Regions from separate parts of the Roseibium algicola genome, predicted to be linked through region 2. Evidence: riboswitches for the same ligand, from Rfam matches in the RefSeq annotation. Region 2 holds a riboswitch; the other holds the start of a gene.
What was found. A riboswitch is a leader RNA that binds a small molecule or an ion and turns the genes downstream of it on or off. The one in region 2 is predicted to bind S-adenosylmethionine.

Region 1 (3,399 bases), 300 kb from region 2:
GCGTGATATCGCGATCCTGAAGTCACTGGGATTTCCGGAAGTCGATATTCAGCAGATCTTCGTGCTTGAAGGGCTGGTGATCGGTATCCTAGGCGCTATTGCAGGTTCGGCGCTCGGCTTCGGACTGTCGAGCTATCTCGCGTCGGTCAAATTCGAATTTACCCAGGACGTGGAGATGACCCACCTGCCGATCTATTTTTCCGCCCTGCACTACATCATAGCCTGCCTGTTGGCGCTGTTTTCATCCGGGATCGCCGGCTACATTCCCGCCAGGAAAGCCGCCCGGCTCAATCCTGTCGACATTATCCGAGGGGCGACATGACCCCTTCCCCGGAAAAACAGACGGCTCCCGGCCACGTTCTGCTGGAAGCGAGCAACCTCACCCGCATCCTGCCGGCCATCGTGCCGGTGACACTGGTACAGGATGTCAGCTTTCAGGTTGGCGAGGCCGAGTTCGTTGCCATTACCGGTCCGTCCGGTTCCGGCAAATCATCGCTTCTGTATCTGCTTGGCCTTCTGGACAGGCCGACGTCCGGCGAGGTCCGGATAGACGGCCTTCCCACCCATGCGCTGACATCTGCCGAAATGGCGCATCTTCGCCTGGAAAAACTCGGCTTCGTCTTCCAGTTTCACTTCCTGCTGCCGGAATTTACCGCACTGGAAAACGTGATGATCCCGATGCAGCGGCTCGGCAAACGCAGCCCCAAGGCCCAACTCGACCATGCGACGGAGCTTCTGGCGGCGCTGGGTCTGGAAGAGTTTCTTCACCGCCGGCCGGAGCAATTGTCCGGCGGCCAGCGACAGCGCGTCGCTGTCGCCCGAGCACTTGCCAATTCACCGCAGTTGATCCTTGCTGATGAACCGACCGGCAGTCTCGACAGTGTATCGACGGAACAGGTGTTTGAAAGTCTTCAGGCCATTGTGAAGACCGAAAGGACCACCGTCGTCGCCGTTACCCATGATATCGATCTCGCCGACAGGATGGACCGGCGTATCCACCTGGTCGACGGCCGCATCGATTACGACCGGCACCACCAAAGGGAAGAAGCACCCGGCTTGGGCGCTTAATTTTCGGCCTAAGTAGCTGGCACCGGTTTCAGGCGACTTGAGGCTCATGCACCGGCTGGACTATCGCCAGCAGCATCAGGAGCGCAACAGGTATCGCAAGCGCCCAGAACCCCATGACGGTCATCAGGAAACTCGCCAGGAGACCTCCGGCCGCGAAGGCCATCAGGACGAAGGCCTGGTGACGGATCCGGGAGCGGCTGTCGGGCCGCGTTTCGGGATGCGTGAAATAGTCGGCGATGCCGAGCACAAGCTTCAGCGTATTGCCGGTCATGATGGTCGTGGGAACATGCCTGTTGAGCAGGGTCAGCATGATGACGTTCTGCAACGACATGGCCACGGTCGAAAACCCGACTGCCGTCAGAGTGACGGCAGACAACGGTCCTCCGGCTGACGGATCTCCAAGACCGGCGACGAACATGAAGCCCGCCACCAGCAAAGCTTCGAGCGCGAACAGATGCCGGACGGCAATCCTGTTTTTGCGCACCAGTGCAGTGACCGAAACGAACCAGAAGAGCGTCGAACCGAAGAAAACCGCGAGCACGAAAACCTTCAGAGCCGCGTTTTGCCCCTGGTGAAACACCTCCGTGCACAAGACGACAAGCGTTCCGGTAATGAATGCCGTGAAGGTGTGAAACAGGCCGAGAATGCAGACCACATCGATGAAGCAGGCACAAAAGGCGAGCAGGATCGGCACCAACGGCCGACTGTGATGCAACATGGATCGGTCCAATTGCGGAGCTCCCGAGCTAGTCCTTTCAGGAAGATGTGCCATGCACTGGCGGACTTGCCAAGCCGGATTGGACATGGCATAAGCGCGCCATCATCAAGAGAAGGGCTGGCGCCCTCGCCAACCTGCCATTCCGGGCAAGGTGGTTTCCGCAACAGGGATGCGGCTGGTCAGACCCTCAACCGAGGCTTTCCGGCAACTAAGCGGTTATTTTGCATGCGCCAGTCCTCCTCGGGCAACCGATGGAGGATTTTTTGTCTCAGGACCCTTTTGCCGGACGTGCGGCAGATCTGATCGAGAACCATGTGGCGGCGAGCTCCAAGCTTGCCGGAACGGATATCTGGTACCAGGCCGCTGAAGACTGCGTGCTGGCGCGGATCAAATCCCTGCGCATCCTGGGTGGGCTGCCGCGGCACAAGGCGCCGCTCAGCCAGACCGCCCGCACCGAGCGTTTGAAAACACTGCTTCAACTGTGGGCGAACGGCTGCACCTGCGCTGTCGACGAAGACCTCTTTGCCGATATTCTCAACCGGCACGGACCCGTCAGGCACTGACGGGGCGTGCCCCCGTGTGGTGCACAACGTCTGCATTCTGCCAATTTCTTTGATACAGGCGTGCTGCAACAACTCGCACTATCCTGAGGAAGGCCCAAGGCCTGTCTCGAAGGCCCGTATCGAGCGATGGGCCGCTTGCTCATCAGAATGCCGCCCATCCTTCGAGACAGCGCTGAAGCGCTTCCTCAGGATGAGGTTTTTTGGGGAACCAAGCCGGATGAGATCGCGGCGCTCAGTCCCTCTTGGGGACCGGGCGCGGCTTGCCGCCGTCATCGACGGCCACCATGGTGAAGACCGCTTCGGTCACCTTTTCACGGTGACCGTAGCGATGGCGCAGGGCCCAGGATTCAAGCTTGATTTCCATCGACGAATTGCCGACACGAAGGACTTCGGCATAAACGCACAGCACGTCGCCCACATGCACAGGCCGGATGAATTTCATCTTGTCGACCGCGATGGTCACGACACGTCCCTCGGCCCGTTGACCGGCTGCGATACCGCCCGCCAGGTCCATCTGCGACAACACCCAGCCCCCGAAAATATCTCCCGAGGCATTGGTATCGGCAGGCATTGCCATGGTGCGCAATGTCAGATCGCCTGTCGGCTTTTCGTCGTACACGCCTGAGCCCCTCCGCTGATTCTCGCAAGAAGACTAGGTCATCACCTGCAAGAATAGAAGTGGTTGATCGGAGGGCCTCAGAAGGAACTGCGGATCAAGTCCACCGTCAAAGGACAAACATCAGGATTGCCATGATCCACAACGGCATGGGGGCAGCGACCCAGATCAGCAGGATCGGCAGGCCGCGATGCAGAAGGTTGGAGGTATTCATTTCGGTTGCTTTCTAACTAAAGGCCTGGATTTCAAGGACTGTCATCGCCGAAAGGGCGACGATACCGGTGATGAAGGCGAGTTTCGCGCTGCCGATGAGTGTGCGGCCGGCGACATCCAGTTTCGGCAGCGGCATGCCGCGCGAATCCAGATACATGGACAGAAGCATCAGCGAAAAGACGGTGAACCAGACGAACACCAGCACTTCCGCTATCAGGACA
Region 2 (3,399 bases):
GATCGATCCGCCGTTGAACCGGCTGGGCCTGATCCTTGCCGGCACGGGGCTTACCGCCAACAGCGTGACGCTGGCGGGCTTTGCTGCCGGTATGGGGGCAGCCATCGCTATCGCAACGGGTCATACCCTGATCGGCTTGTTCCTGATCGCGGTCAACCGATTTGCAGACGGTCTCGATGGCGCGTTGGCTCGGGCAACGGCCAAGACGGATCTCGGCGGCTACCTCGACATCACACTGGATTTCTTCTTCTACAGCGCAATCCCTCTGGCCTTTGCCATACAGGACCCGGCCAGCAACGCTTTGCCGGCGGTGGCACTTCTTGCCAGCTTCTACGCCAACGGCTCGGCCTTTCTGGCCTTTGCCATCATGGCGGAGAAGAACAAGCTGACCACCGACGCTCAGGGCTCCAAATCGCTCTATTACATAGGCGGGCTGGCCGAAGGTACCGAGACCATCGCGCTATTCCTGCTGATGGCCCTGGTTCCCGCCTGGTTTCCTGCGCTTGCCTACGGTTTTGCCGCGATATGCGTCGTGTCCGCCGGCGCCCGGGTGCTCATTGGCGTGAAGGCGCTGCGGCAGACAGGCCGTTAGATCGCCTGGAGCGCCTTCTCGATATCTTCCAGCAGATCCTGCGGATCCTCCAGACCGATTGAAAGCCGCAGGATACCATCGGTGATACCGAGTTCCGCGCGGGCTTCCTCGCCGATCGACTGGTGCGTGGTCGTCGCCGGATGGGTGATCAGGCTCTTGGCGTCGCCCAGGTTGTTGGAGATCTTGACGATTTCCAGCGCGTTTGTGAAACGGAACGCAGCTTCCTTGCCACCCTCGATTTCCATCGCCAGCATGGTGGATCCGCCGCTCATCTGGCGTTTGGCAACATCGGCCTGCGGGTGGTCGTCCCGGCCTGGATAGATCAGCCGCGCGACCTTGGACTGGCTTGCCAGATAGTCGGCAATCCTGCCCGCCGTTTCCGTCTGGCGCGCAACGCGCAGCGGCAGCGTTTCCAGGCCCTTCAACAGGACCCAGGCACTGAACGGGCTCATGTGCGGACCGGTATGCTTGATGAAGGGCATGACCTCGTCGTTGATCCATTCCTCGTCCGACAGGATCACACCGCCGAGGCACCTGCCCTGGCCATCGATGTGCTTGGTGGCCGAATAGACGACCACATCGGCACCGAGCTGAAACGGCGACTGATACAGCGGGGTCGCAAAGACGTTGTCGACGATCAGACGGGCACCGGCTTCCTTGGCGATCTGTGCCACGGCCTCGATGTCGATGACTTCCAGCGTCGGGTTGGTCGGGCTTTCCAGGAACAGGGCCTTGGTGTTCGGCCGGACAGCCGCCTTCCACTGCTCGATGTCCGTTCCGTCTACCAGCGTACTTTCAACGCCGAAGCGCGGCAACAGTGTTTCGCAAATATAGCGGCAGGAGCCGAACAGGGCCTTGGCGGCAATCACGTGATCGCCTGCCCTTACCGCTGCCATCAGCGCCAGATTGACGGCCGCCATGCCGCTGGCGGTTGCCCGCGCGGCCTCAGCCCCTTCCAGTGCCTTGATACGGTCCTCGAACATGGTGACGGTCGGGTTGGCATAGCGCGAATAGACATAACCCGGATCCTCGCCATTGAACCTGGCCTCGGCAGCTTCGGCACCGCTATAGGTAAAGCCCTGGGTCAGGTAGATTGTCTCCGAGGTCTCACCAAACGGTGACCGCATGGTGCCGCCATGAACCAGAGTGGTTGCAGGGCGCCAGTTCTTGTTTCCGGTCTTGGTGGTCTCAGTCATGTCTTTCATTCGCTCCAAACGCAAAAAACCCCAGCCTCAAGACCGGGGTTCTCACCTCCGGCCTTTTTAGCAACTTGTTTAACGTGGCTGCAAGCCGGCCGGCCCAAATCACCACGAAGTGAGCCTGTCCTACGGGAAAAGCAGGCACTGGTCAATTGTCTTGCGCACGATCCTCTCAAAAGCCCCGTTCTGCCAGAATGCCTGTTGGCGCGGGCGGCCCGATCCTTTAATGACCATAGACCAGCATAATGCGGAACATCTTCATGAACGTCACAGCGGGTCAGGTCTTGAACGGAAGCGCACTTCTCACAGCAAACGGCATTTTGCCGGAACGGGTAATCCAGGCCATGTTCGCCGCCGGAGAGATTTCAGCGGACGCGCCGCCTGTCACCGGTCAGATACAGCCTGCCAGCCTCGACCTGCGCTTGGGCAAGGAAGCCTACCGGGTGCGTGCCAGCTTCCTGCCGGGCCCCGACATCCAGGTCGCGGCTCGGCTTGAGCAGATGAAACTGCACACGGTCGACCTGAGCGAAGGTGCCGTCCTTGAAACAGGCTGCGTCTATATCGTGCCGCTGCAGGAAAGCCTCGCCCTGGCTCCGGATATTTCGGCAACTGCCAACCCGAAAAGCTCGACCGGCCGCCTGGACGTCTTCACCCGCGTCATCACAGACAACGGCCTTGCCTTCGACACCATTCCGGCCGGCTACACCGGTCCGCTTTATGCCGAAATCTCGCCGCTGACCTTTCCGATCCTCGTGCGGTCCGGGTCCCGCCTCAGCCAGATCCGCTTCCGGCGCGGTCAATCGCTCATTCCCGATGCGGAGCTGGAAGAGGTGCACAAGGCCCACACGCTGATGAGCGGTGGCAACGAGCGCATCGGCAACGGTGTGCAGCTCTCCATCGATCTGGAAGGGACCGGACCCAACAGCCTGATCGGATATCGCGCCAAGCAACACTCCGGACTGATCGATGTGGATGTCGTCGGAGCGCAGGACGTTCTGGATTTCTGGGAACCTATCTATCGCCGCCAGCGGGCGGAACTTATCCTCGATCCGGATGCATTCTATATTCTGGTCAGCCAGGAAGCTGTGCATGTGCCGCCGGACTATGCGGCCGAAATGGTGCCGTTCGATCCGCTCGTCGGCGAATTCCGCGTCCACTATGCAGGCTTCTTCGATCCCGGTTTTGGCCACGCCAGTGCCGGTGGTGTCGGCTCGCGCGCGGTTCTTGAAGTCCGCTCACATGATGTCCCGTTCATCGTGGAACACGGCCAGACCATCGGGCGTCTGGTCTATGAACACATGGCGGAGCGCCCGGCGACACTCTACGGTGAAGGCATCGGCTCCAACTATCAGGGCCAGGCACTCAAGCTGTCCAAGCACTTCAAGGCACCCGCCTGACCGCCGATGGCCCTGAAAACCGTCACCCGTGAGTTTGAAGGATTTCTGGAAGACCGGAAGTCCCGCTTTCTGGCGCATCTGGTGCCGGTGGACATGTTCGACCAGCGGATGGAAGAGCTGCGCAAGGAGCACAAGAAGGCCAATCACATCGTCACGGCGCACCGAAGACTTCTGGAAGACGACCGGATTGAGGAGAGCGGCAAGGACGACG

Region 1: another riboswitch for S-adenosylmethionine. It lies ahead of B0E33_RS06690 (hypothetical protein); the one in region 2 lies ahead of B0E33_RS05290 (O-succinylhomoserine sulfhydrylase).

The regions. Positions count from the first base shown of each region.
Region 1 covers NZ_CP019630.1:1,432,407-1,435,805, forward strand. The annotation lists gene B0E33_RS06675 (ABC transporter permease) at 1-322, shown strand, start outside; gene B0E33_RS06680 (ABC transporter ATP-binding protein) at 319-1,068, shown strand; gene B0E33_RS06685 (YoaK family protein) at 1,097-1,786, opposite strand; SAM-I-IV-variant riboswitch at 1,884-2,008, shown strand; gene B0E33_RS06690 (hypothetical protein) at 2,050-2,349, shown strand; gene B0E33_RS06695 (acyl-CoA thioesterase) at 2,582-2,926, opposite strand; gene B0E33_RS06700 (hypothetical protein) at 3,192-3,399, opposite strand, start outside.
Region 2 covers NZ_CP019630.1:1,128,334-1,131,732, forward strand. The annotation lists gene B0E33_RS05285 (CDP-alcohol phosphatidyltransferase family protein) at 1-592, shown strand, start outside; gene B0E33_RS05290 (O-succinylhomoserine sulfhydrylase) at 589-1,797, opposite strand; SAM riboswitch at 1,834-1,913, opposite strand; gene B0E33_RS05295 (2'-deoxycytidine 5'-triphosphate deaminase) at 2,052-3,188, shown strand; gene B0E33_RS05300 (IMPACT family protein) at 3,195-3,399, shown strand, end outside.